Regions from separate parts of the Williamsia herbipolensis genome, predicted to be linked through region 2. Evidence: predicted binding sites of a transcription regulator. Region 2 holds the regulator's gene; each other region holds the start of a gene.

Region 1 (9,605 bases), 660 kb from region 2:
CCTCGGCGCCGGCGTTGGTGAAGAACACCTTGTTCAGGTCGCCCGGTGCGCGCTCGGCGATCAGGCGGGCCAGTTCGCCGCGCTTGTCGTTCGCGAACGACGGGGCGATGGTCGGCAGGATGCGGGCCTGTTCGCAGATGGCGTCGACGATCGCGGGGTGGCCGTGGCCGGCGTTGGCGTTGACGAGCTGCGAGCCGAGATCGAGGTAGCGGTTGCCGTCGTAGTCCCAGAACCAGGAGCCCTGCGCACCGGCGATCGGCAGCGGATCGATCTGCGCCTGCGCCGACCACGAGTGGAAGACGTGGGCGCGATCGTCGGCGCGGACCTGCTCGCCCGCGGCGGGATCGGGGGTGGGGACGGAGGTGTCGGTCATGGCCTCATTGTGCCTCGCGACAGCGCAGGCATGACATGCGCGCCGTAGGCCTCGAGCGTCGTGGAGTTGGCGTCGTGTTGCAGGTAGACGGCGAACTGGTCGACGCCGAGCTCGCGCAGCTCGGCGAGGCGGGCCACATGGGTGTCCGGCGGACCGATGAGGCAGAAACGGTCGACGATGTCGTCGGGCACGAAGGTGGTGTGGGTGTTCCCGGCGCGGCCGTGCTCGCTGTAGTCGTAACCGGTGCGTCCGGCGATGTAGGAGGTGAGCGCCTCCGGGACCTCTGAGGTCGCGCCGTACCGGGTGACGATGTCGGCGACGTGGTTGCCCACCATCCCGCCGAACCAGCGGCACTGATCGCGTGCGTGGGCCATCGCGTCGGGGGAGTCGTCGGCGGTGACGTACGCCGGTGCCGCGACGCAGAACCGGATCGCGGCGGGGTCTCGTCCGGCGCGTTCGGCGGCGGCCCGCACCTGCCCGATCATCCACACGGCGATGTCGGGGTCGCCGAGCTGCAGGATGTAGCCGTCGGCGACCTCGCCGGTGAGCGCGAGCGCCTTCGGACCGTAGGCCGCGACCCACACCTCGAGGGAGGAACCGTGACTCCACGGCAGTCGTAGCGTGGTGCCGTCGACGTCGACCTCGCCGGAGTTGCCCAGCGCACCGATCACGCGGATCGACTCCCGCAGGGTGGCCAGCGTGCTGGGCCGTCCGTCGAGGGTGCGGACCGCGGAGTCCCCGCGCCCGATGCCGCAGATGGTGCGGTTGCCGTACATCTCGTTGAGAGTGGCGAACGTGGAGGCGGTGACCGTGGGTTCACGTGTCGCGGGATTGGTCACCATCGGTCCGACGACGACCCGATCGGTGGCGGCGAGGATCGCGGAATGGATGACGTACGGCTCCTGCCACAACAGGTGGGAGTCGAACGTCCAGACGTGGCTGAACCCCAGTTGTTCGGCCCGCACCGCGAGGTCGATCACCTCCGACGCGGGTGGATTGCACTGCAGCACGACACCGAGATCCATGGGGCTCCTATCTCGTCACATGAGGTTCTGCGACAGGCCGCGTCTGACGAACGCGCCGTGGCCTGCGGTGCCGCGGTAGGCGCCGTCGTCGATCACGATGCGCCCCCGCGAGATCACGGTGTCGACGTGGCCGTCGATCTCGAAACCCTCGTAGGCGGAATAGTCCATGTTCATGTGGTGGGTCTTCTGCACGCCGATGCTGGTGTGGCCGTTCGGGTCGTAGATCACGATGTCGGCGTCGGCGCCAGGGGAGATGATGCCCTTGCGCGGGTACATGCCGAACATGCGCGCGGGTGTCGTGGAGCAGATGTCGACCCACCGTTCGAGCGAGATCCTGCCGTCCTGCACCCCCTGGAACATGAGGTCGATACGGTGCTCGACCGAGCCGATCCCGTTGGGGATCTTCGAGAAATCCCCGACGCCCATGTCCTTCTGGTCCTTCATGCAGAACGGGCAGTGGTCGGTGGCGACCGCGGTGACGTCGCCGGTGCGGATGTAGCGCCACAGCTCGTCCTGGTGTCCTTCGGCGCGGGGCCGCAGCGGCGTCGAGCACACCCATTTCGCGCCGTCGAAACCCGGTGCGCCCAGCTGTTCCTCGAGCGACAGGTAGAGATACTGCGGGCATGTCTCGGCGAACACGTTCTGCCCGTTGCCCCGAGCCGTCGCGATCTGCTCGAGTGCCTGCTTCGCCGAGACGTGCACCACGTACAGCGGTGCGCCGGTGAGGTGGGCCAACATGATCGCGCGGTGGGTGGCCTCCTCCTCCATCTGCCAGGCCCGGGAGGTGCCGTGGAAGTAGGGGGAGGTGTCGCCGCGCGCGAGGGCCTGCTCCACCAGGACGTCGATGGCGATGCCGTTCTCGGCGTGCATCATCATCACCGCGCCGAGTTCGGCCGCGGACTGCATCGCCCGCAGGATCTGACCGTCGGTGGAGTAGAAGACACCCGGATACGCCATGAAGAGCTTGAAACTCGTCACGCCCTCGGAGACGAGTTCACCCATGGCGCGCAGTGATTCGGCGTCGACACCACCCATGATCTGGTGGAAGCCGTAGTCGATCGCACAGTTGCCCGCCGCCTTCTCGTGCCAGGTCGCGAGGGTGTCCTGCAGGCGCATCCCCGGGTTCTGGATGGCGAAATCGATGACGGTGGTGGTGCCGCCCCACGCCGCGGCCCGGGTGCCGGTCTCGAAGGTGTCGCTGGCCTGTGTGCCACCGAACGGCATCTCCATGTGGGTGTGGGCGTCGACGCCACCGGGGATCACGTAACGGCCGGTGGCATCGATGGCGGTGTCGGCGGTGGCGGCGAGATCGGCACCGAGAGCGGTGGATCCCGGTGCCAGCAGCGCCACGATCGCCTCACCGTCGACGAGGACATCGAGATCCTGGGCGCCGGTGGACGACACCACGGTCCCGCCGTGGATGAACGTGGTCGACATGGTGGTCGTCCCTTCGATCGTGGCGGTGTCAGGGGGCGGTGAGCGGACCGTAGGCGTCGGGGCGCCGGTCACGGTAGAACGCCCACCGGTTGCGGACGGTCTCGATGAGGCTCAGGTCGAGGTCGCGGACGATCAGTTCGGGCTCGGTGTCGGACCCGACCTCACCGACGAACTTCCCCTCGGGATCGACGAAATAGCTGGTGCCGTAGAAGTCGTTGTCGCCGTATTCGGACTCGACGCCGACCCGGTTGATCGCCGCCACGAAGTACTCGTTGGCCACCGCCGACGCGGGCTGTTCGAGTTTCCACAGGTAACTCGAGAGACCTCTGCTCGTCGCAGACGGGTTGTAGACGATCTGGGCACCGGCCAGTCCCAGGGCGCGCCACCCCTCGGGAAAGTGCCTGTCGTAACAGATGTAGACGCCCACCTTGCCGACGGCGGTGTCGAACACGGGCCAGCCGAGGTTGCCAGGGCGGAAGTAGAACTTCTCCCAGAACCCTGGAAGCTGCGGGATGTGGTGCTTGCGGTACTTCCCGAGCAACGTCCCGTCGGCGTCGATCACGACCGCCGTGTTGTAGAGGAAGCCGCCCTGTTCCCGTTCGTAGATGGGCACCACCATCACCATCGACAGCTCGCGCGCCAGATCGCAGAAGGTGTCGGTGGTGGGCCCGGGGATCTCCTCGGCGAAGGAGTAGTACTTCTGTTCCTGCACCTGGCAGAAGTACGGAGCGTTGAACACCTCCTGGAAACCGATGATCTGCGCCCCCTGCAGCGCCGCCTCGCGGGCATAGTCGACGTGCGCCGCGATCATCGTGTCGCGCTCACCGGTCCACCGGGTCTGGACGATGGCAGCCCGAACGGTCTCGTTCTCGCTCATCACGTGATTCTGCGCTCCGCCGGGTTTCGGCGGCATTGCATTGGGGTAAAACGATCGCGTGAGGAGTCCGCGGGACTACTCCGTGGCGAGACGGACGCCGAAGGCGATCAGCGCCGCCCCTGTCACCCCGTCCATGATGCGACGGATCCGTCTGCGGGTGAACAGCTCTCGTGCCCGGTTGACGCCGTAGACGACGCCGGCGAGGTATGCGGTACCGATCACCGGGAACGTCACCGCGTACATCGCGATCGCTGTCAACGACGGGTCGGATCCGAGGAACTGCGGGAGCACGGCGAGATAGAACGCGATGACCTTCGGATTGCAGATGTTCGAGATGAATCCCTGCCGCAGTCCCGCGATCGCCGGCGACGATCCGCCCGCGGCGACGACGTCGTCGGAGTAGATGCCCTTCCGCGCGCTGCGCAGTGCCTGTACCGCGAGGAACAGCAGGTACGCCGCGCCGACATACTTGATGGCGAGGAACAGCGGTTCGACGGTGACGATGAGGACACCGAGGCCGGCCGCGGCGGCGATGCTCTGCACGAAACTGGCGGTGCTGATACCGGCGAGGCACCAGCCACCCCGACGTCGACCACCCTGCAGGGTGTTCTTGATCGCGACGGCGGTGTCGGGCCCGGGCAGCAACGTGAGCAGCGCGGCGAGAGCGAGGAAAGCCCCGTACGACGTCCAGTCCATGGCGCCACGATAAGTCGGACGCACCGTCGGGGCCAGCCGGGATCACCGCGGTTTCACACTGTGGAGTTGTCAATGTCCGTACCGCCTCCATGTCGGCGGCGTTGGTTCTATGACGGCATTAGGCCGCGATCGGTTCCATTTCTGTCAATGTTCTTCTGTTGTATGCGGGTAACGGGGTTCGCTTCGGGTCGATGGCCGGCGGTGGGATGAGCCATGGGTGTCGGTCGTGGCCCATGACGATGTCCCATCCGGCGGTGTGGACGGCGACGTGGCAGCGGCGGCACAGGAGGCATCCGTTGTCGACGACGGTCTTCCCGCCGTCGGCGTAGTGGGTGATGTGGTGGACGTCGCACCACGCAGCAGGAGCCCCACACTTCACGCAGCACCTGTCGCGGGTGAGGACAATTTTGCGTGCGCGACCGGTGAACGTGCGTTGTTCTGCCGCGACGCTGATGGGTGCGCCGTTGAGGTCGACGCCGACGCCGAGCAGTCTCGCGTCGCATCGCAGGAGTTTGGCGGTGAGGTCGCTGATGGGTCCGAGCCAGGTCAAGCGGGCCGGTTCGGTGCTGTCGAGGGGGACGGTGACCACGATTTCCGTGGCCGGCGCTCCCGACAACGCATCTGGTGTGAGCCCACGGGTGGCCAGCTCCAGTAATTGTCCGAACCCGTCGGCCCGTCGACGGGCAGTTGGTCGCTCGTCAGGGTCTCCGCCGGTATGGGGCCGGGGTCTCGATGGCTTGTCGAGGGCGGTGACGAGGCGTTCGCCGGTGGCGACGTCGAGGTCGAATGTGCCGTGGAGCCGACCGTCGTCTCCTTGGTGGTAGCCCAGTTCGTTGAGCGCGGGGTCTTCGGCGATCGGTATCGCTGGGGGTTCTGCGGGCGTGTGAGTGATCGCCGCGGCGCGGGCGGCGTCGGTGATCTCGGCCGGTGTCGCTCCCGACAGGGCCTGTGATATCAGCCGGTGTTCGAGGCCGATGATCAGATCGGACTCGACCGGTTCCTCGGTGCGTCGTGCGACATGGTCGATCCCGCGAGCGACAGCATCGAGGTGTTCGGCCGACAGGCCACCGTCGCGGGAGTGTCGAGCGAGCACCGGTAGGACCTCCGCGGCCCGTCCGAGGCGTATCAGTCGTGACGCCACGGCCGGCGCGACACCGTTGGCGACCAACAGTTCTCGCAACGACATCCCGCAGTGTGTCGCGACCCCGACACGCTCGGCCTGCGACGTCAACCGCGCCAACACCCCGTCGACCACCGCTCGAAGAGCGACGGCACCACGGATGGCGGCGACGATCTCGGCGTCGACGTCGGCGACAACTGTTCTCTGTGTGCCGAGTTCGTCGACCAGTCGGTCGGCGGACTCGATGAATGATCCCCCGGTCATCCTTCTACCGTACACACGTTCGAACCCGTGCGCAAGAGAAGAAGTGACGAATAATGCTGGAAGACAACCGAATAACGGTTTGGGCGACGCCCCCGATCACCACGCTACTGGACGGTGCCGACAATGATCGGAGTGAACATCACGTTGATCCACAGGCCGTGGAGACGAAGTGCCCAATCGTCGCGATCACCTCCCCGGACGACGGATGTGGGTGACGGTGGTCGCGACGAGGGCGAGCACGGCCATGGCCATCACCCCGGCGTAGATCTGCAGCGACGTGTCGCCCTGGCCCGAGGTGTAACCGTCACCGCCGCTCCGGTTCCCACCCATTCCGCCATCCGCTCTGCCGCCCGCTCCGCCGGACGGGCGGCCACCGCCCATCCCCGTGTCCGGGCGTGGGCCGCCTCCGCCGGGCCCGCCACCGGGCCGCCCTCCGAACCCGCCGCCGGCCTGGTCGCCGGTCAGGGAGTCGTAATAGCCTCCGAACGAGGCGATCTGGACGAGGATCGGGATGATCCAGTAGCGCGTGGGCAGGTAGAACGCCACGATGACGGTGAGCACCTCGGCCATGTAGAAGTACCGCTCGTGCATGGCGGGGAGGAAGAACGGCACCACCACGGCACTGGTCGCGACCGCGAGGAGGATGGCGGTGTCGTCGAGCTCCGGCTTGTGGCGCAGCGCGTAGAGCAACGCCGCGGCGGTGAGTACGCAGACCACACCGACACCCGCGTAGGCGATCCAGGTGACGGTGCCGCCCAACGAGATCCACTGATACAGGTTGGGAGCACCCAGCGTCAGCTGCTTGTACGAACCGGTCTGGTTCACGTACACGCCCAGCACCTCAGCGATCGGTGCACCGAACAGCAGCGGAGGGATGTCGAGCAGCAGCATCACCGCGGGGATCGCGAGCAGCGACCGCCACGGTATCCGGCGCCGCAGCACGAGGAACGCGACCACCGGGATCAGGAAGATCGCCTGCAACTTGAACGACAGTGCGAGACCGATGAACACGCACGCGAGCCACGGCCGACGACGCAGGAGGAAGTAGATCCCGCCGACGGCGAAGGCGGAGTAGATGCCGTCAGCCTGGCCCCAGTAGGAGCTGTTGGCGACCACGGTCGGCAGGAACAGGATCAGTCCGAACACCAGGGCCCGCGGCCAGAACGTGGGATACCGCAGCCCGACGATGCGATAGGCGAAGAAGGCGAGCACGAAGTCGAACGCGATCGAGATGCCCTTGATGCCGACCAGCGCCGGGATGTGCAGGTAGGTGAGGATCGCGATCAGGTACAGGTACGGGTAGTTGTAATCGGCGAACGACTCGGAGAACGCCGCGAAGCCGCCGTTGTCGGCGATGTGGGTGTACCAGCGGTCGAGGAACGCGGTGAAGTCGAGACTGTGGTGGTCGAGGAAGGCCAGTCGCAGGCCCAGCGCCGCGATGGCGATGACCACGAGCACGGCCGCGCGGACGAGTCGGGAGCGGTCACCTCGAGGTGCGGGTGGCGTCGTCGGCGCGACGGCCGTGCGGAGCGGCGCGGCCGGGGTGGCGGCATGGCTGGTCATGCCACCCACGATGACGCAGGAGTCTGGGAGGTCGGTGTGGCGTGCCCGGCAGTTCCCTGACCGCCGACGACTCGTAGTCTGGCGTCGTGAGCAGAACAACCGTCGCTGTTGCATTGGGGAGTGGCGGTGCCAGGGGCTATGCCCACATCGGGGTGTTGCAGGTCCTCGCCGAGCACGACTACGAGATCGTGGCGATCGCCGGTTCGTCGATGGGTGCGCTGATCGCCGGGCTGCACGCGGCCGGTCGTCTCGACCAGTACACCTCGTGGGTGCAGGGCCTCAACCAGCTCGACGTGATGCGCCTGATGGATGTGTCGCTGTCGGCGCCGGGCGTCATCCACGCCGCGAAGATCCTCGACAAGGTGCGCGAGATCCTCGGAGAGGTCCATATCGAGGACCTGCCGATCCCGTTCACTGCGGTCGCCACCGACCTCACGTCCGGGCGCCCGAAGTGGTTCCAGAAGGGGCCGGTCGACACTGCGATCCGCGCCTCGATCGCGATCCCCGGGGTCATCACCCCGTATGTCCACAACGGCCGTGTGCTGGTCGACGGCGGCATCCTCGACCCCGTGCCGATCGCGCCGCTCGCCGCGGCCGGCGCCGACCTGATCATCGGCGTCGATCTCGGCGCGGACACCGGCGGCATCGACGCCGAGGTCGGCGACACCCACACGCCGACGGTGCCCGGTGCGATCGAGGCGATCCGCCAGGCCGCGTCGCCGATCCTCGACCGCGACTTCGTACGCTCCATCGTCGACCGGTTCGCCGGTGACCCCGGCGCCAACGACGCCGACACCGTCGACGCGGACACCATCGACGCCGAGGCCGACTCGTCGGCGCGTCGCCATCCCGAGACCGAGTCGCGTGTGATCACCAGCCCGTCCGACGACTCCGCCGTCCGCAAACTCAGCCGGTTCACCGTCATGGACCGATCGCTCGACATCATGCAGGAGGCGCTGGCGCGCTATCAGCTCGCGGCGTTCCCCCCGGACCTGCTGATCGAGGTGCCCCGCACCGCCATCCGCAGCCTCGACTTCCACCGCGCCGGCGAGATGATCGACCTCGGCCGCACTCTCACCGAACGCGCACTCGACGATCTGCAGACCCGCCGCTGGTGACGCCGACGCGGGTCTCGTCGCAGTCGACGTTCACCTTCCGTCCGGTGACCCGGGCGGACTACCCGCGTGTCGGTCGATGGCTCGCCACATCCGACGTCGAGCGGTGGTGGAACCAGGCGTACGACCCCGCGTCGCTCGAGAAGCAGTTCGGACCGGTGATCGACGGTGAGACGCCCGCCGAGGATCTCGTCGTCGAGGCCGACGGCGAACCCATCGGACTCCTGCAGCGCTGCCGGATCATCGATTTCGGCGACTACGTCGACGAACTCGCGCCGGTCATCGGACCGGTCGCCGCCACGACCTACACGATCGACTACCTGATCGGGGTCCCCGAACTGCTCGGTCGTGGCATCGGGCCCGGGGTGATCGTCGCCGGATGCGCCGACACCTTCGCCCGACATCCCGACGCCGAACAGATCGTCGTCCCGGTCGTCGCGGCCAACCGCCGCTCGTGGCGCGCACTCGAGAAGGCCGGCTTCCGCATCGTCGCGAGCGGGGACCTCACCCCGGACAACCCGATCGACGACCGCGCCCACCACATCCTGGCGCTCGACCGTCAGCGCAGGTGACGGGCCAGGAACTCGGCGGTGCGCGGGCTGCTCGGCGCGGTGAAGATCTGCTCGGGCGGACCGGACTCCTCGATCGCGCCGTCGGCGAGGAACACGACCCGGTCGGACACCTCGCGGGCGAACGTCATCTCGTGGGTGGCCATCACGATCGTCATCCCGTCGGCGCGCAGGCCGCGGATCACGTCGAGCACCTCGCCGACGAGCATCGGATCGAGCGCCGAGGTGATCTCGTCGAGCAGGAGCACCCGCGGGCGCATCGCGATGGCGCGGGCGAGGGCGACACGTTGCTGCTGCCCACCCGACAACGCATCGGGGTAGGCGTCGGCCTTCTCGGCCAGTCCGACACGGTCGAGCAGGGTGAGCGCCTCGGTGCGGGCCTCCGCGCGGGGCACACCGAGCGCCCGGACCGGACCCAGGGTGATGTTGGCCAGCACCGACAGGTGCGGGAAGAGGTTGTAGGCCTGGAAGACGATGCCAATCGATCGGCGCACCTCGTCGGCGTCGACACGGGGATCGGTGATCTCGCGGTCGTCGAGGAAGATGTCGCCGTCGTCGACCTCCTC
Region 2 (9,605 bases):
TTCGCGCCGGTGATGTGGCCGGGTGAGCGGCCGGCCCTGCCGGGCCCGGGGACCCCACCGGCCGACGCCGAGGCCGAGTGCGCGCGCTTCGTCGCCGCGGCGGCGGCCGTGGCCGACCGGTTGCGCGCCCGTGCCTCCGCGGGCACCGGAGTGGCCTCGGAGGTCCTCTCGGCGACGGCGGCCCTCGCACAGGACCGCGGCTGGATCTCCTCGGCGGAGAAGCTCATCCGCGCCGGGTCACCGGCACCGAACGCCGCGGTCGACGCCACCGAACAGTTCGTCGCCATGTTCACCAAGCTCGGCGGCCTCATGGCCGAGCGGGTGACCGACCTGCTCGACGTGCGCGACCGTGTGCTCGCCGAACTCGCCGGTGACCCGGAACCCGGACTGGCCCAGCCGGACCACGAGGTCATCCTCTTTGCCGACGACCTCGCCCCGGCCGACACCTCCGGGCTCGACCCTGCCCTCGTGCTGGGCCTCGCCACGCGTCTGGGCGGCCCGACCAGCCACACCGCGATCATCGCCCGCCAGTTGGGGATTCCGTGTGTCGTCGCCGTCGGTGCGCTGACCTCGGTCGCCGCGGGGACGCCGGTGATGCTCGACGGCGAGGCCGGCACCGTCACCGTCGGTCCCGACGCCGAGACCGCCCGCACCGCCGTCGCCCGGTCTCGCGACGCCGCGGAGTTGGTGTCGCGCTGGAGCGGGCCGGGGCGCACCGCCGACGGCCTCGACGTATCGATCCTCGCCAACGTCCAGGACGGTGCATCCGCCCGCTCGGCGACCGACTTCCCGGTCCAGGGCATCGGGCTGTTCCGTACCGAGTTGGCCTTCCTCGACCGCGCGAAGGAGCCCGACGCCGCCGAGCAGACCGCGCTCTACCGCGAGGTCATCGAGGCGTTCGTCCCCTCCGCCGGGCAACCCGACGCGAAGATCGTGATCCGCACCCTCGACGCCGGCTCCGACAAGCCGCTCCTGTTCGCCGACAACGGAACCGAGGCCAACCCCGCTCTCGGTGTGCGCGGTCTGCGGGTGGCGTTCGGCAACCCGGGTCTGCTCGACCGGCAGCTCGACGCGATCGCGGCCGCCGCCGAGGCCACCGGCTCGTCCCCGTGGGTGATGGCCCCGATGGTGGCCACCGCGACCGAGGCGCGCGACTTCGCGGCGAAGGTGCGTGCCCGCGGCCTGGTCGCCGGGGTGATGATCGAGATCCCCTCGGCCGCCCTGCTCGCGCCGTCGATCCTCGCCGAGGTCGACTTCGTGTCGATCGGCACCAACGACCTCACGCAGTACACGATGGCGGCCGACCGCATGTCCGCCGAACTGGCCTACCTCACCGACCCGTGGCAGCCAGCCGTCCTCGCGCTGATCAACATGGTCGCCTCAGCGGGTTCGGCGACCGGCAAGTCCGTCGGCGTGTGCGGTGAGGCCGCCGCCGACCCGTTGCTCGCCTGCGTGCTGGTGGGCATGGGGGTCACGTCACTGTCGAGCGCACCCGCGGCCGCGGCGGGGGTGGGTGCGGCGCTGGGTCAGGTGACCACGGCGCAGTGCCGGGCCGCGGCGCAGGCGGCGCTGGCGACTGCGGATCCGGCAGATGCACGGGCCGCCGCGGCGGCGCCACTGCACGCCTGACGGCGACGAGGGTCGATCGGGTTCACCGCCGGTGAGCTCGGTCCTCCACCTCACGCACGAGGCCGATCATGGTCGGATCACGGTGCAGGGCGGCATCCGACAGCGGGTTGACGATCCCGCGCAGTGCGGCGACGGGGATCCACCGGCGTGGCACCTGGATGCGCGGTGACCGGGCCTCGATCCCGTCGGCGACCGCCAGGCCGACCCGTCGGGGTTTGATCGGCGTGAGCAGGGGACGCGGGAAGGCCCGCTTGATCAGCGCGGTGGCCAGTTCGTCCTTGCCGAAGGCGACGTCGGCGATGGGGGTCGCGACCCATCCGGGGTAGAGCACCCCGGCCGTCGCACCGTGGGCCGCGAGCTCGCTGCGCAACGCGCGTCCGATCTGTTCGACGGCGGCTTTCGACGCCGCGTAGGGCGCGTTCACCATCCCGTTGAGATAGGCGTACGTCGACGAGGTGACGAGGACGTGGCCCCGGGAGTCGATGATGTGGGGCAGTGCCGCCCGCACCGTGTTCCACACGCCCATCAGGTTGACGCCGATGACGCGCTCGAACACGCCGTCGGCCACGCTGGCCACGGTGTCGGCCGAATCTCCGCTGGAGATACCGGCGTTGGCGAACACCACGTCGATCCGTCCCCACCGCGCAACGGCGCGATCGACTGCGTCGGACAGGTCAGCGGGGACCGTGACGTCGGCGCGTGCCGCGAGCACGCGGTCGGGATCGAGTCCGCGGACGGCGTCGTCGACCGCCGCCTGGGAGAGGTCGAGTGAGACCACCCGGGCACCGCGGCGATGCACCTCACGGACGACCTCTCGCCCGATGCCGCCGGCGGCGCCGGTCACGACGACCACCGCCCCGTCGAGGACCAATCGCTGCGCGCCCATCACTTCTCCTGTCGTCCGCCGAACGGGGAACTCAGTGTGACACGCGGCGTGGTCAGATGGGATCTGCGGGGTGCGTGCGGTCGATCAGAGGCGGCGCATGACGGTGACGACCTTGCCGAGGATGGCCGCCTCGTCACCCGGGATGGGCTCGAACTGCGGGTTGTGGGGCATCAGCCACACGTGTCCGCCGGTGCGCTTGAAGGTCTTCACCGTGGCCTCGCCGTCGATCATCGCCGCGACGATGTCGCCGTTGTCGGCGACGTTCTGCTGGCGGACGACCACCCAGTCGCCGTCGCAGATGGCGGCGTCGATCATCGACTCGCCGACCACCCGGAGCAGGAAGAGCGCGCCGTCGCCGACGAGTTCGCGGGGGAGTGGGAAGACCTCCTCGACGGCCTCCTCGGCGAGGATGGGCCCGCCGGCCGCGATCCGACCGAGGACCGGGACGAAGGTCGGGGTCGGCAGCGAGAGTGCATCCGACCCGCCGCCGTCACCGGGATCGGCGTCCTGGACGTTCACCGCGCGGGGGCGGTTCGCGTCGCGCTTGAGGAAGCCCTTGCGCTCCAGGGTGCGGAGCTGATGGGCGACCGACGACGTGGAGTTGAGGCCGACCGCGTCCCCGATCTCGCGGATGCTCGGGGGATAACCGCGCTCGCGGACCGACGCACGGATGACCTCGAGGACCTTCGCCTGCCGAGGCGTCAGATCGGCCTCGCTGATCGGGCCGTCGGCGAAGTCGGTGGTGGTGACGGTGGTGTCGGACACGGTGTCCCTCCTGTCGCGGCCCGCTCCCGACCGGTCTGTTCGAACGGTTCGGACGACGCGCGGACCTGCTGTCACCTGGGACAGTAGTGCAGCAGATAACAACTTTCAAACATTTGTTCGACCGTGTCGGGACATTGTCGGAGGTGCGTGATACAAATCGAACACACGTTCACTCGAACGTCTGGTCGATGAGGAGCACGTCATGAATCAGACTCTCACGCGTCACAGCAGCACCACCGGCTACGCGGGTCACCGGCCCGCCGGAGCCACGGTCGAGCGCGCGCCGCGTCCGGCGCCGCGCCCCGTGCCCGCACGGCGCCGCCCCTCGGGTCGGCCGGTCGCGGCACGCCCCGCGGGCGTCGTGTGCGCCGACGGACGCCGCCACGCACCGGTGTCGCGCCGTCCCGCCCCCATCGGATGGGGCGCGGCCATCGTCGCCGGCATCGCCCTCGCGATCGCGGTGTGGTCGGTCGTCATCGGTGGGGCGGCCGCCACCGAGTCGACCGCCGCGCCGATCTCCGGCACCTCCGTGGTCCACGTCCGCGGCGGGGAGTCGTTGGGCGAGCTCGCGCAGCGCGTCGCCCCGGATCGGTCGACGTCTGCGGTCGTCGCCGACATCAGGGAGCTCAACCACATGAGCGGATCGGCCCTCACCGCCGGCCAACCGCTGCTCGCGCCGCTCTACCGGAACTGACCGGTGTGTGACGGTCGACCCGGGTCGGTATCCTCGCGACCGTGGGTCCACATCGGACCCTGTGACGCCCCGGGGTCCGTCCTCGACGCGCGTCGCCCGCGGATCAGGTTCGAGGACACGTCGATGCACTGCCCCTTCTGCAAGCACGAGGACACCCGAGTGGTCGACTCGCGTGTTGCCGACGAGGGACAGGCCATCCGCCGCCGCCGTTCGTGCTCGAACTGCGGCCGTCGGTTCACCACGGTGGAGAGCGCGGTGCTCGCCGTCGTGAAGCGCAACGGGGTGACCGAGCCGTTCAGCCGCGAGAAGGTGATGCTCGGCGTCCGTCGCGCCTGCCAGGGCCGCGCCGTCGACGAGGACCGGTTGCGGCTCCTGGCCCAGCAGGTCGAGGACGCCGTCCGTGCCTCGGGTTCGGCCGAGATCCCCAGCAACGAGGTGGGATTGGCGATCCTCGGGCCGCTGCGTGAACTCGACGAGGTCGCCTACCTGCGCTTCGCCTCGGTCTACCGGTCGTTCGAGTCCGTCGACGACTTCCAGCGCGAGATCGACGACCTGCGGTCGTCACCGTCGCGCGCCGCCACCGCCTCCGTCGGCTCCGCGGGCGAGACCGTCGATCGCACGTAGGATCCGCTGCTCCGACACCGGGTAGGCGGGCCGGATGCGCTCGGCGAACAGCCCGATGCGCAGTTCCTCCACCATCCAGTGGATCTGCTCCCCGAGCGTGATACGCCGTGCCGGCGTCGCTCTCTCGACCACCTCGGCCCACCTGTCGAGGACGCGGTCCAACGATTCCATCGCCCGGGCGTCGGTTGCCGCCGCGGCGGGTAGGCGCGCCGATCGCACGAGGATGGCGTCGAGATACACCGCGACACGCGCGCGATGCTCGGCGTCGGTGGCGGCGATGAACCCGTCGAACACGAGATCGTCGAGTTGGCGCGTGATGTCGGCGACGGCAGCACCCGAGCGGAGGCGGTCGAGTTCCGCCCGTATCGGAGCGACGCGGGTCAGCACGTCGGCCGCTGTCGCGAGGGCGGCGCGGGCGACCGCCGGGGTGTCACGGGCGACGGACGCCCGGAGCGCTGCGAATGCGGCGGGGTCGCGCACCGAGCCGGTCGACCCCGTGAGATCGCCGATGGCCGCCCGTGTGCAGTCGCGCAGCAGGTCCTCGGTCGAGCGGTAGGGACTCTGCGACAACGCCAACCGCGCCGCGACGGGGAGGCCGCCGGTGGCCGAGGGCTTGAGGACGGGGATCGAGATCTCGAGCAGTCGTCGGATGGCCCGATGGGTCTGCAGGTCGGCCTCGGCCGCGGTGGTCGCGACCGCCCGCACGACACCGCCGTCGACCACCAGCAGGCACGGGTGGCTCGTGACCTGCTGACCGGCGACGGTCTCCACGATCGACGGTGCGATGGTCCCGATGGTGGCGGCCGTCCACTCGGTGATCGGCGGTGGCGCCGGTGCGGCGGACGCACCGCTCCGGGACGTCGAGGCACCACGCCGCGGCGCCGCGGGTGCCGGTCCCCCCACGGCGTCGCGCAGCTCGGCGAGCGACTCGGCGGTGGCGACCACCGATCCGTCCTCGGCGACCGCGGCATAGGTCATGCGCAGGTGGCGGGGCAACGTGGTCGGGTCGAAATCGTTCGGCGACACCGCGACACCGGTCTGGCGACTCACCTCACGCGCCAGACCGACGGCGACCGGTTCGCTGCGCGGGGTGAGTGCGGCCATGGCCGCAGCCCCGACATCGGCGGCGGGACCGAGCCGTCGGCGCACGGATTTGGGGAGGCTCCGCACCATCGCCACGGCCAGCTCGGTGCGCAGTCCGGGGACCAGCCAGTCGAAGCCCGACGGACGGACGCGCGGTAGCAGGGCGAGGGGGATGTGGACGGTGACCCCGTCCCGTTCGGCGCCGGGCGAGAACTGGTAGGTCAGATCGAGGTATGCCTCGCCCTGCTGCCACCGGTCGGGGAACTCCGTCGCCGAGACCGCGTCGGTGTCGGCGACCGTGTCGGGGGTGAGGTCGAGCAGTTCGGGGTCCGCTCGGCGCGCGGACTTCCACCAGGTGTCGAAATGGGCCGCCGACACGACCTCTCGACCTATGCGCTGGTCGTAGAAGTCGAAGAGCTGGTCGTCGTCGATGACGAGGTCGCCGCGTCGCGCACGGTGCTCGAGGTCGCGGGCGTCCTCGAGCAGGGCCCGGTTGCGGTCGAAGAAGGGGTGTCGGGTGCGCCAGTCACCCTCGACCAGCGCGTGCCGGATGAACAGGTCCCGCGACGTCTCGGGATCGACCCGCCCGAACGGCACCGCGCGGTGCGCGACGAGGGGGACGCCGTAGAGCGTGACGCGTTCGTACGCCATCGCCGAACCCCGCTTCGACGACCAGTGCGGCTCGCTGTACGAACGTTTCACCAGCGGCCCGGCGATCTTCTCGGCCCACTCGGGTTCGATGCCCGCCACCGTGCGCGCGAACAACCGCGAGGTCTCGACCACCTCACCGGCCATCACGAACCGCGGCGGCTTCTTGGCCAGCGGCGACCCCGGGAACACCACGAACCGGGTGCCGCGCGCGCCGAGGAACTCGCGGGTGTCGCCGTCGCGGACGCCGATGTGTCCGAGCAACCCGGCGAGCAGCGACTGGTGCACCGCGGTGGGCGACGCGTCGGAGGTGTTGGGTGTCCATCCCTTCTCGGCGGTGATGCGTTCGAGCTGTCGCACCAGCTCGCGCCATTCGCGGATCCGGAGCCAGTGCAGGAACTCGCGCTCACACCGCTTGCGGAACTGGTTGTTGGACAACTCGTCCCGCATCTGTTCGAGGTGTCGCCACAGCGCGAGGATCGACAGGAAGTCCGACCCCGCCACGGCGAATCGCGCGTGCGACTCGTCGGCGGCCTGTCGCTTCTCGGTGGGACGCTCGCGGACGTCGGGCAACGACAGGGCAGCGACGATGACGAGCACCTCGGCCAGCGCGCCGTTCTCCTGCGCCGCGACCACCATGCGCGCCCACCGGGGATCGATCGGCAGGTCGGCGATGTCGCGACCCACCGGGGTGAGACCGCGGCGGGTGCCGGACCCGTCGACGGCGCCGAGCTCCTCGAGCAGGCCGATGCCGTCGCGGATCGACCGTGCGTCGGGAGCCTCGACGAACGGGAAATCGGTGATGTCACCGAGGTTCAGCGCGGTCATCGTGAGGATGACCGACGCGAGGTTGGTGCGCAGGATCTCCGGTTCGGTGAACTCGGGGCGGCTGTCGAAGTCCTCCTCGGAGTACAGGCGGATGCAGATCCCGTCGGCGACGCGTCCGCACCGGCCGGCTCGCTGGCGCGCGCTGGCTTGCGAGACGGGTTCGATCGGCAGCCGCTGCACCTTCGTACGCAACGAGTACCGGGAGATGCGCGCGGTGCCGGCGTCGACGACGTAGCGGATGCCGGGCACGGTGAGCGAGGTCTCGGCGACGTTGGTGGACAACACGATCCGTCGGCGCTGCGAGGTGGTGAACACCTTCTGCTGATCGCCGGTCGACAGCCGTGAGAACAACGGGAGGATGTCGACACGGTCGTCGAGGCGCCGTCGCAGGGCGTCGGCGGTGTCGCGGATCTCGCGCTCGGTGGCCAGGAACACCAGGATGTCGCCGGGTCCGGCGCGGGTGAGTTCACCGATCGCGGCGTCGATCGCCTGGATCTGGTCGACGTCGTCGTGGTCGCCCCCGCCTCGGGTGTCACCGTCGGGGTCGCTGTCGTCGGTCTCTGCGTCTCGTGGTCGGTATCGGATCTCGACCGGGTAGGTGCGGCCGGAGACCGAGATGACCGGGACCGGATGGTCCGGGGTGGCGAAGTGCTCGGCGAAGCGGCCGGGGTCGATGGTCGCCGAGGTGATCACGACCTTGAGATCGGGTCGGCGGGGCAGCAGCTGTTTGAGGAAGCCGAGGATGAAATCGATGTTGAGGCTGCGCTCGTGGGCCTCGTCGATGATGAGCGTGTCGTAGGCGAGCAGCAGCGGGTCGCGTCCGATCTCGCGCAGCAGGATGCCGTCGGTCATCACCTTCACGAGGGTGTCGGCGCCCGACCGGTCGTCGAAACGGACGGCGAACCCGACGGCGGCGCCCACCTCGGTGTCGGTCTCCTCGGCGATGCGTGTGGCCACGGCGCGTGCGGCGATCCGGCGCGGCTGGGTGTGGCCGATCGCGCCGCGGACACCGCGCCCGAGGCCCAGGCAGATCTTCGGTAGCTGGGTGGTCTTGCCCGATCCGGTCTCCCCGGCGACGACCACGACCTGGTGGGCGGCGATCGCGGCCGCGATCTCCTCGCGCGCCCCCGAGATGGGCAGCTCGTCGGGATAGCTCAGCTCCGGGACGAGGGTCTTCCTGCGGGCCAGACGCCCCCGCGCCGCGTCGATCGAACCGGCCAGCCGGTGGCGGGAACGGTCGTCGCGCGCCCCGGACACGCGTCGCCGCAACCGGTGGGCATCGACGATCGAGACCTCGTCCTCGTCGATGACGAGTGGCTCGGATGTCGTGGCCGTCGAGTCGGTGCGGGGACCCCGGGGGCCGTTCGGACGGCGACGTGCCGACCGGTCGTCGGTCGAACGCGCGCGAGGGGGTCGGGACATGATGTCTCCTACGATATTCGTTCCCTCTGCGGCAGGCCCCGCGCCGTGTGCGCGACGACTCCTCGCCACAGGGGACCGTGCCCCCGCCACGCCGGTGGGCGACAGGCATGATTGGCCCATGACGTCGACGCTGTGGCATGGGTTTGCCGACATGGGGGCGGTCAGCTCCTCCGGACCGTTCGCGATCGCTCGCGGTTCGGGGGTGCACATCTGGGACACCGACGACAACAAGTACATCGACTCGACCGCGGGTCTGTGGTTCACCAACGTCGGCCACGGTCGGACCGAGATCGCCGACGCGGTGGCACGCCAACTCGGCACTCTCGCGCACTACTCCGGTTTCGGTGACGTCGCGCCCGCGGTCACCATCGAGCTGGCCGAGCGACTCGGCGGGATCGCGCCCATCGCGGACAGCAAGGTGTTCTTCACCTCCGGCGGCAGCGACTCCATCGACACCGCGGCGAAGCTCGCCCGCCGGTACTGGCACGAGAAGGGTCGACCGGACAAGACACTGATCATCGGGCGAACGAAGGCCTACCACGGGATGCACGTCGCGGGGACCGCGCTGTCGGGGCTGCCGCCGAACCGCGAGGGCTATGGCACCCTGATGGCCGACGCCGCCACCGTCGAGTGGGACGACGCCAAGAGCCTGCTCGGACTCCTGGAGCGCGTCGGCCCCGACTCCGTGGCGGCGTTCTTCTGCGAACCCGTCATCGGCGCCGGCGGCATCTATCTCCCGCCGGAGGGGTACCTGACCGAGGTGCGCCAGATCTGCCGCGACCACGACGTGCTGTTCGTGGCCGACGAGGTCGTCACCGGCTTCGGGCGCATCGGCGGGTCCTGGTTCGCCTCACAGCGTTTCGACCTGCAGCCCGACATGATGGCCACCGCGAAGGGGCTCACCTCGGGCTACGTGCCGATGGGTGCGGTCTTCGTCGCCCCCCACATCGCCGAGCCGTTCTTCTCCGGCGGCGTGTGGTGGCGCCACGGCTACACCTACGGCGGCCACGCCGGTGCGGCCGCGGC
Region 3 (9,605 bases), 2.2 Mb from region 2:
AGTTCCTGGTGGCGTTGCGCCCCGGGCTGACCAGCCCGACGCTCGCCGCGCAGATGGCCGCCACGCTGCAGCGCCAGTCGGGTGGGCGACTGCTGCTCAACGTGGTGACCGGCGGCGAATCGGCCGAGCAACGCGCGTTCGGCGACTTCCTCTCCAAGGACGCACGGTACGAGCGGTCGGGCGAGTTCCTGCACATCGTCCGGCACCTGTGGACCTCCGACGAGCCGTTGACGTTCAACGGCAAGCACATTCGGGTCGAGGGTGCGGCACTCTCGCGGCGGCCGGACCCGCTGCCACCGATCTTCTTCGGCGGGTCGTCGCCGGCCGCGGGGACCGTTGCCGCCGGGCATGCCGACACCTACCTCACGTGGGGTGAGCCGCCCGCCGCGGTCGGGCGCAAGCTCGACTGGATCCGCGATCTCACCGCCGCCACCGGCCGCGCGGTCGACTTCGGGATCCGATTCCACGTCATCGCCCGTGAGACCTCCGAGGCGGCGTGGGCCGAGGCCGACCGCTTGCTCTCCGCTCTGGACCCCGGCGTCGTGGCCGACGCCCAGGCCGCGTTGGCGCGGTCGGAGTCGGTGGGGCAGCAACGCATGCGGGAGCTCCACGGCGGCGGCTCGGGGTTCGTCGCCGGTGGCGATGCCCGCGCGCTCGAGATCCACCCGAACGTGTGGAGCGGCGTCGGACTGGTCCGTGGTGGCGCCGGTACCGCCATCGTCGGATCGTACGAGGAGGTCGCCGAGCGGATCGCCGACTACGCCGATCTCGGTATCGACCACGTCATCCTCTCGGGCTATCCGCATCTCGAGGAGGCATACCACGTGGGCGAGGGCGTGCGTCCCGCACTCGCGCGGCGTGGTCTCATCGACAGTGGAATCGCCACGGCGCACCCTGTGCAGGGGGCGTTCCTTCCTACGCTGGAGCGCGCAGGCGCATCCTGACACGCCGTTCTGTTCTGCCCACCCGACATCCAGCTGTATCCCGAACACGAAAGACATGAGATGAGCACCGAGAAGATCGCCGACGAAGTGAAGTTCGCCTACTGGGTCCCCAACGTGAGCGGTGGCCTGGTCACCAGCGACATCGAACAGCGCACCAACTGGGAGTTCGAGTACAACAAGAAGCTCGCGCAGACCGCCGAGAAGGTCGGGTTCGAGTACGCGCTGTCGCAGGTGCGGTACATGGCGTCCTACGGCGCCGAGTTCCAGCACGAGTCGACGTCGTTCTCGCTCGCACTGCTGATGGCGACCGAGAAGCTCAAGGTGATCACCGCGATCCACCCCGGTCTGTGGCATCCCGCCGTGCTGGCGAAGTTCGGCGCCACCGCCGATCACCTGTCGAACGGCCGCTTCGCGATCAACGTCGTCTCGGGCTGGTTCTCGGGCGAGTTCAAGGCCCTCGGTGAGCCGTGGCTCGAGCACGACGAGCGTTACCGTCGCAGCGCCGAGTTCCTCGAGGTCATCCGGAAGATCTGGACCGAGGACAACGTCGAGTTCGCCGGCGACTTCTACCGGATCCGCGACTTCAGCCTGAAGCCCAAGCCGCTCAACACCCCCGAGCGCCCGAACCCGGAGCTGTTCCAGGGCGGCAACTCCTCGGCCGCGCGCCGCAACGGTGGTCAGTTCGCCGACTGGTATTTCTCCAACGGCAAGGACTTCGACGGCGTCACCGAGCAGATCGAGGACCTGCGCTCGGTCGCCCAGGCCCACAACCGCGAGACGAAGTTCGGACTCAACGGCTTCATCATCGCCCGCGACACGGAGAAGGAAGCCCGCGACACCCTGCGCGAGATCATCGAGAAGGCCAACAAGCCCGCGGTGGAGGGCTTCCGCGACTCGGTGCAGCAGGCCGGCAAGTCCACCTCCGATGGCAAGGGCATGTGGGCGGACTCGAAGTTCGAGGACCTCGTCCAGTACAACGACGGGTTCAAGACCCAGCTGATCGGCACGCCCGAGCAGATCGCCGAGCGCATCGTCGCCTACAAGAAGCTCGGTGTCGACCTCATCCTCGGCGGCTTCCTGCACTTCCAGGAAGAGATCGAGTACTTCGGTGAGAAGGTCATGCCGCTCGTGCGTGAGCTCGAGGCCGCCGAGAAGGTCTCGGTCTAGTCATGACCGCATCCGTCGCCGCCCGTATCGAGACCCACTCCCAGGCAGTCGATTCCGCTCGCTGTCTGGCTGCGCGTTTCGGTCCGGGCGCGGCGGAGCGCGACCGTCAGCGGTCGCTACCCCACGCCGAGGTCGACGCCCTCTCGGCGTCGGGGTTGCTCGCGATCACCGTCCCCGCCGCGTTCGGCGGGCCGGATCTGCCGCCGTCAACCGTGGCCGAGGTGGTCCGCATCCTGGCCGCGGCCGACCCCAACGTCGCACAGATCCCGCACAGCCACTTCACGAATCTCAACCTCCTGCGCCTCGCCGGGACCGACGAGCAGAAGGCGCGACACTTCGCCCATGTCCTCGCCGGTGGTCGGGTCGCGAACGCGCAGGCCGAACGGGCGACCGCGTTCGCCGACGGCGTCGACACCCGGATCACGCGCGACGGCAACGTCTTCCGACTCGACGGCGAGAAGTTCTACTGCACGGGCACGTTGTTCGCGACACGGCTGGCCGTGCTGGCCCGTCTCGACGAGGCTGACGGCGACCACAAGCCGGGCGAGTACGTCGTGTTCGTCTCCCCCGACGCCGAAGGCGTCGAATTGATCGACGACTGGAACGGCATCGGGCAGCGCACCACCGGCAGCGGTACGGCGCGGTTCACCGCGGTTGCGGTCGCCGACTACGACCTCGTCCCGCGGACCCCCGCGGTGGAGGTGCCCGCCGCCTACGGGGCGTTCTCGCAGCTGATCCACGCGGCCATCGACACCGGTATCGCCGCCGGCGCGCTCTATGCCGCAGTCGATTTCGTGCGGACCGAGTCGCGACCGTGGTTCGAGGCCGGTGTCGACAACGCCATCGACGACCCGCTGTTGGTGCAGCGTTTCGGCGAGCTCGCTGTGCTCGTCTCGACGGCTGAGGCGACACTCGACGCCGCGGCCCGAGCGGTCGACGCCACCATCACCTCACCCGACGATCCCCGTCTGCTGGCCGCCGAGGCCTCCACGGCCGTCGCGACGGCCAAGATCGTGTCGGATCGGGCGGCGACCGAGGTGTCGTCGGCACTGTTCGAGGTGAGCGGGACCCGCAGCGCGGTGGACGAACTCAACCTGTCGCACTTCTGGCGCAACGCCCGCACGCACACCTTGCACGACCCGGTCCGCTGGAAGTACCAGCACATCGGCCGATTCGTGCTGCGCGGAACTCCACCGCCGCTGAGCGCCACCGTCTGACCCCGTTGTAGTTCAGCCCTCGGCAGCGACTCTCGCGTGCGTGCCGGTGAAGAACTCCACGAGGGACTGCGGGGCGCGATCGCCGTACAGCAGCTCCTGCATGCCGGCCGAGTCGTCGGCGGCGGCGCGACTGCGCGGGAACATGGTCTGCTCGTAGCTTGCGATGGCCGCGTCGAGGTCGTCTGGATGCGCGGCGATCGCCAGCCCGAGATCGGCACCGTCGATCATCGCGAGGTTCGCACCGTCACCGGCCGGAGGCATGAGGTGCGCGGCGTCGCCGACGAGGGTCACCCCCGACCGATGCGACCACTCGTGCCCGATGGGCAGACCGTGGATCGGACGCAATGCCGGTGTCGCGTCGTGGTCGGTGATCAGCGCCGTCAACGCCGGTGCCCAATCGGCGAAACCCGTCATGACGGTCGCGATCCCGGCGGGATCGGTGACGTCGAGGCCGGTGAACCAGTCGAGGGGTTCGACCACCGCGGCGTATGTGTGCAGGACGGCATTCGCCTCGCGGTGTACCGAGATCGATCGTCCGGGCGCGAGCGCGAACATCGCGCCGTCACCGACGACGCCGGCCGCCTCCGGGTGCTCGTCGTCGACGTCGTGCAGGTAGGTCTCGACCAACGTGATCCCCGAGTACTGAGGAGTCGCATCCGACACCAGCGGACGCACCTTCGACCACGCGCCGTCGGCCCCGACGAGGAGGCCGGTCTCGACGCTCGATCCGTCCGCGAGGACCACCCGGTGTCGCCCGTCGCCGAGGGAGAGGGTGTCGATCACTTTCGCGCCCCAGCGGATGGTGCCGGCGGGCAGCGATTCGATGAGGATGCGACGCAGGTCTCCGCGCAGGACCTCGGGGCGGCCGCCGGTGCCGTCGTCGACGTCCTCGTAGAGCAGCGACGCGTGCTGGTCGAGGATCCGCAGGGCCTCGCCGCCGGAGTGGATGATCGCGCGGAACTCGTCGGTGAGGCCGGCAGCAGCGAGGGCGACCTGGCCGTCGTCCTCGTGGATGTCGAGCTGGCCGCCCTGGGTACGGGCCATGGCCGAGGGTTCGGCCTCGTAGATCGTCGCGGCGATGCCGTGGACATGGAGGACCCGCGCCAGCACCAGACCGCCCAGCCCTGCGCCGATGATCGTGATGTTCGTGTTCATGGGCTACTCCTCGCCTCGTTGGAACGTCATTCCATTGCCTACAGCTTGGAACGTCGTTCCAAGAATGTCAAGATGGCGGTATGCCCCCAACGCGACGAGCCGAGCGCCGCACCGATGCGTTGTCGACGGATCGGATCGTGGAGGAGGCCGTCGCGATCCTCGACGTCGACGGCGCCGCCGGTCTGACCTTCCGCGCGCTGGCGACGCGGTTGAACACCGGTGCGGGCGCGATCTATCACCATGTGGCGAACAAGGACGAACTGTTGGGTGCAGCGACGTCGGTGGTCGTCGAACCGGTCGTGTCGTCGGTGGTCGACGAGGACGATCCGGCGCGGGCCATTCGCACCGTCGCGGTGGGGATGTTCGATGCGATCGACGCGCACCCGTGGGTCGGCGGGCAGCTACCTCGCGAGGCCGGGCAGGAGTCGCTGATGCGGTTCTTCGAGAGCATCGGCAGCCGGGTGGTCACGCTCGGCGCGCTGTCGTCCCGAGAGGCGTTCGATGCGACGTCGGCGTTGGTGAACTACGTGCTCGGTGTCGCGGGCCAGAACGCGGAGAACGCCCAGACCGCGCGCACACGAACGCATCTGGGTGACCGTGCGACGCAGCTCGCCGCGATGGCGGATCGGTGGACCGACCTCGATCCGGTCGAGTTCCCGTTCGTCCGCCAGATGGCTGCCGCCCTCCGAGATCACGACGACCGCGACCAATTCCTCGCCGGTATCGACCTCATCCTCGCCGGCATCGAGGCGCGCAGGCGTGACGACTGAGTGTGGTGAAGTCCAGTCGCACGGTGGTGCTGATTGTGTGGAAAGTCCAGTCGAGTGTGCTCACCGCGGCGCGTGAGTTCACAGTCGGACAGCGCACACTCGATGACGACTTTCCGCACAGTCAGCGGCGGTAGAACGCAACCACCTACGAGGCAGCGGGGTACAGCGGAGCCCGGGGCCAGGTGAGGTCGAAGCTCCGAGCCGGCGTCGGTTCACTCCGCTCAGGGCACGGCGGAACGCCTTCTCGGGAATGTCGTTGCAGCAGTTCGTCGATGCGGTGCACATGATTGGCGCGAAGCTGGTCGGGTGGATCGGTGTTGCGCCGCCAGCCATACCGTCCGCGGTCGGGGCCGTCGGTGATCTTCTCGGTCGACCACTGATGCGGTTCAGGTCCGACGGCCCGATTGTGGCGGCCGCACGCCGGTGCCAGGTGCGGCGAGTCGGTGACGCCTCCTTCGGCCCAGTCGGTCTCGGCGTGGTGCATCTCGGTGTGGGCGAACGGGACACGACAGTCGTCTTTGCTACAACCCTTGTACTGGGCGAAGGCCATCAGCCGCTGCGCCTGCGACGCAAGGCGCCGGCCGCGGCCGCGGCCGCGGCCGGAGAATAGCGGTTCGCGGGTGAGGTCGCTGAACACCGCGAGGTGGGGCTGTGCGTCGGCGGCCAGTTTGATCACGTCGCTGATCGGGAGGTCGCTACCGGTGGCGGTACGTGCCACTCCGGCGTGGTCGCGGAGTTGTGCGTCGGTGATGGAGACGATGATCTGCGGCGGCAACCCCCGGTGCGACCCACCGAGGAGGCCACCGTTGACGGCGGCATCGAGCAGGGCTGTGAAGGCGTCGTGGTTGCGTTGGCTCTGGCTGCGGTAGTCCCGGTCAGCTGCGTCTTTGAGCAGTTCCGGGTCGGCATCGCCGTGATCACCCTTCGGTGACTGGTCGTCGTCAGGATTGTTCATCCCGGGCGCCGCCCACTTGGCGAGCACGACGTCGAACAGGGCCCGCGTGATCGGATCGAGTGTGGCGGTGAGTTTCGACATCAACTGGCTGTCTTGGCAGCCGAGGTTCAGTTTCCGGTTGCGTGCGCGGTCGCGGTCATCGGTGAGGGTGCCGTCGGGATCGAGGTGGGCGAGGATCCGGACGCCGGCGGCGGTGATCTCTTTCGGCGTCAAGGTCGTCGCGAACTCGGCGAGAGTCTGTTCGGCGAACGCCCGGTGTTCGGCATCCACCGCTGACGGGATCTTCTTCATCACGTCGAGAACCGCGTGGACGTGGTCGGGTCCGATCGTTCCGGCGGCCAACTCGCGAGCGGTGTTCGGGCACACCGGTGGCAGTTTCTCGCCGGTCATCGCGTGCATGGGTTCGAGCGATCGGACTGCGTCGAGCCTCTTCTTGGGGTGGGTGATGCGCAGTTTCGTCTGCAGAAACTCGGAGACGGTCACGCATCCCGCGGTCCGGTGGGCGTCGCGGTCGGAGACCTCGAGAATCCGCTGATTGCCGATGGACTCGAATTGACGCACAACGGTGTGGTGGGCGATCGCCAATTGTGCGACGGTCTCGTCGTCGTGGGCATCTGCGGTCTCTTCGGCGATCTCCTTCACCAGGGCTTGCAGGGCAGCGTATTTCGCCACGAGATCGCTCACGGACTGCCCCCTCCCCAGGTGTGACTGTACGTCTATTCTAGCACGTGTGTTCGAGGTGTGGGAGGTTGATTATCGTGAATAGTGTTGAACGTGAGTGTATTTCGGGTGGGTGGTTGCGTTCTACCGCCGCTGACGGTGCGGAAGCCGGCCGTCGAGTGTGCGTTGTCTCGTCGTCGGCTCGCGGTGTGCAGTGAGCACACTCGACGACCGTTTCCACACAGTCAGCACGAGCCACACAGTCAGCGCGTCGGGAGCGAATCCAGCCAGGTGTGGAGGTGGTGGTGGGTGAGGTCGGGGTGTTCGAGGTGGACGTTGTGGCCGCACCTGTCGACGATGACGACGGTCGCGTTCGGATAATGCTCGGCGAGGTCGAGTTGGTCACGCCAGCCGACGACGGTGTCGTTGCGGCCCACCATCATCAGGACCGGACCGGGGTACCGCGGACCCACCGTCTCCGGCGACCGCGACAACGCCGGGCGGATACGTTCGACCACATCCGGGTCGGCCGCGCGCAGGCCCGGCAACACGTACTGCTCGAACCGACGCCACACGTCGATGGTCTGTCGCGTGGTGACCGCGGTGAATTGGTCGCGGTCGGGCTCGGCGAGTCCCTCGATGAAGTTCTCGTCGACCTCGACTGCCCGCGCCTCGGGGAGCCGACGCGACGCGATCGGTTCGGCGGTGGGGCACAGCATCGCCACTCCGAGAACCTGATCCGGGCGCCGCACCGCGAGCCTGCGGGCGAGACCAGCCCCGAACGAGCTGCCCACCACGGCGAAGGGACGACTGCCGATCTCACGGTCGATGACGTCGTCGAGGTCGGCGGCGATGTCGTCGGCGTGGGAGATCGACGGGCGGTCAACCGACGACCCGAACCCGAGCAGATCCACATAGATCCGACGCCAGCCACCGGGATGCGAGGCGAACGACTCGTCGAGCGGCAGCATGATCCGATGGTCGACGGCCCAACCGTGCACCAGGAGCACCGGGACACCGGATCCTCGGGTGATGACGGGGTTGCGGGACACGGACGCAATCCAACCGCATGTTGTTACCGTCGACGACGTGGACGACGCGGGTTTCCTCCTCCAGGCCATCGACCTCGCCGAACAGGCACGGGCAAGTGGTGACCACCCGTTCGGAGCGGTGCTGGTGGGCCGGTCCGGGACGGTGGTCGGCAGCGGCCTGAACACCGTGGTCACCGACCGCGATCCGACCGGCCACGCCGAGACGAACCTCGTGCGCACGGTGGGCGGCCGCATCAGCCGCGCGGACCTGTCGACCATGACCATGTACGCCAGCACCGAACCGTGCGCGATGTGCGCGGGCGCCATCTACTGGGCCGGGATCGGGGCCGTGGTCTACGCGCTGGCCGAGTCGGAGCTGCGCGAGCTGGCCGGCGCCGACCCGGCCAACCCCGTCCTCGATCTCCCCTGCCGCGAGGTCTTCGCCCGCGGGGTGCGCGAGATCGAGGTCCGCGGCCCCGTCGACCTGCCGAAGGCGCGCGAGGTACACGCCGGCTTCTGGTCCCCGTAACCGCTGCGCAACTGTCCGATTCTTCGTACCCTGGCACGCATGACAGCCCAGCCCACCGCACCGGCAGCGAAGACATCCGCTCAGACGGTCACCGACAGCGAGTTCCTCGAGATCATCGAGCCCTACCGTCGCGAGATCATGGCGCACTGCTACCGCATGATGGGCAGCCACCACGATGCCGAGGACCTGTTGCAGGAGACCTACATCCGAGCCTGGCGCGGATATGCGGGCTACGACCAGAGGGCGTCGGTGCGCACCTGGCTGCACAAGATCGCCACCAACACCTGCCTCACCGCACTGGAGAGCAAGAAGCGCCGTCCGCTCCCCAGCGGTCTGGGCGGCGACGCCTACGACCCCGAGGCACCTCTGCTGCAGGACCACGAGGTCCCGTGGCTCGAGCCCTACGCCGATGATGCCGCGGCACCTCCGGAATCGGCCGATCCGGCTCAGGTCGTGGGCTCTCGCGAGTCGATCCGGCTCGCGTTCATCGCGTCACTGCAGCACCTGCCCGAACGACAGCGGGCCGTCCTGATCCTGCGTGACGTGCTCGCCTGGCGCGCCGCCGAGGTCGCCGACACCCTCGGACTCACGGTCGCGACCGTGAACAGCCTGCTGCAGCGCGCTCGCACACAGCTCAAAGAGGTTGCCCCCGAGCGTGACTCGGTGACCGAGCTGGACGAGTCCACGAAACGCGAGACCCTCGAGCGCTATGTGGCCGCGTTCCAGGACTACGACGTCGACGCCATCGTGTCGCTGTTCACCGACTCCTCCATCTGGGAGATGCCGCCGTTCACCGGCTGGTATCTCGGTGGCGAGCAGATCGGGAAGCTCATCCGCGGCAACTGCCCGGCCGAGAAGGCGGGCGATCAGATCCTGCTGCCGACCACCGCCAACGGCGGGCAGCCGGCGTTCGGGCTGTACATGATCGGCGACGACGGCGTGCACCGCCCATTCCAGCTGCAGGTCCTCGATCTCGACGCCGACGGCTCGGTGCGCCACGTGGTGGCGTTCTTCGCCGGCGACCTGGTGGCCGAGTTCGCGCGCTTCGGCCTCCCGGCCACCGCATCCAACGACTGACGGCCCACGGGGCGCCCCAGAGCTAGGGCTACTCGGCGGGCATCTGCGCGGGGTCCATCCACACGATCTCCCACGCGTGGCCGTCGAGATCACGGAAGCT

The links. The regulator LexA, encoded in region 2, represses DNA repair genes until DNA is damaged. The targets are predictions, from matches to a motif close to CGAACANNTGTTCG.
Region 1: OG579_RS20175 (HNH endonuclease signature motif containing protein) is a predicted target of LexA. The motif match lies at 5,801-5,814, and genes of this name have one in related genera.
Region 3: OG579_RS11120 (DUF222 domain-containing protein) is a predicted target of LexA. The motif match lies at 6,932-6,945, and genes of this name have one in related genera.

Annotation. Positions count from the first base shown of each region.
Region 1 covers NZ_CP108021.1:4,329,267-4,338,871, forward strand. Annotated here, with positions in the region: gene OG579_RS20150 (aspartate aminotransferase family protein) at 1-373, opposite strand, end outside; gene OG579_RS20155 (TIGR03842 family LLM class F420-dependent oxidoreductase) at 370-1,398, opposite strand; gene hydA (dihydropyrimidinase) at 1,414-2,835, opposite strand; gene OG579_RS20165 (nitrilase-related carbon-nitrogen hydrolase) at 2,864-3,712, opposite strand; gene OG579_RS20170 (LysE family translocator) at 3,788-4,408, opposite strand; gene OG579_RS20175 (HNH endonuclease signature motif containing protein) at 4,527-5,792, opposite strand; gene OG579_RS20180 (glycosyltransferase 87 family protein) at 5,979-7,355, opposite strand; gene OG579_RS20185 (patatin-like phospholipase family protein) at 7,442-8,473, shown strand; gene OG579_RS20190 (GNAT family N-acetyltransferase) at 8,518-9,042, shown strand; gene OG579_RS20195 (amino acid ABC transporter ATP-binding protein) at 9,030-9,605, opposite strand, start outside.
Region 2 covers NZ_CP108021.1:278,108-287,712, forward strand. Annotated here, with positions in the region: gene OG579_RS01240 (phosphoenolpyruvate--protein phosphotransferase) at 1-1,629, shown strand, start outside; gene OG579_RS01245 (SDR family NAD(P)-dependent oxidoreductase) at 1,652-2,515, opposite strand; gene lexA (transcriptional repressor LexA) at 2,600-3,280, opposite strand; gene OG579_RS01255 (LysM peptidoglycan-binding domain-containing protein) at 3,483-3,974, shown strand; gene nrdR (transcriptional regulator NrdR) at 4,098-4,598, shown strand; gene hrpA (ATP-dependent RNA helicase HrpA) at 4,536-8,579, opposite strand; gene OG579_RS01270 (aminotransferase family protein) at 8,698-9,605, shown strand, end outside.
Region 3 covers NZ_CP108021.1:2,472,348-2,481,952, forward strand. Annotated here, with positions in the region: gene OG579_RS11095 (LLM class flavin-dependent oxidoreductase) at 1-944, shown strand, start outside; gene sfnG (dimethylsulfone monooxygenase SfnG) at 1,005-2,111, shown strand; gene OG579_RS11105 (SfnB family sulfur acquisition oxidoreductase) at 2,114-3,328, shown strand; gene OG579_RS11110 (FAD-dependent oxidoreductase) at 3,341-4,483, opposite strand; gene OG579_RS11115 (TetR/AcrR family transcriptional regulator) at 4,564-5,253, shown strand; gene OG579_RS11120 (DUF222 domain-containing protein) at 5,399-6,892, opposite strand; gene OG579_RS11125 (alpha/beta fold hydrolase) at 7,132-7,920, opposite strand; gene OG579_RS11130 (nucleoside deaminase) at 7,958-8,428, shown strand; gene OG579_RS11135 (sigma-70 family RNA polymerase sigma factor) at 8,468-9,505, shown strand; gene OG579_RS11140 (VOC family protein) at 9,534-9,605, opposite strand, start outside.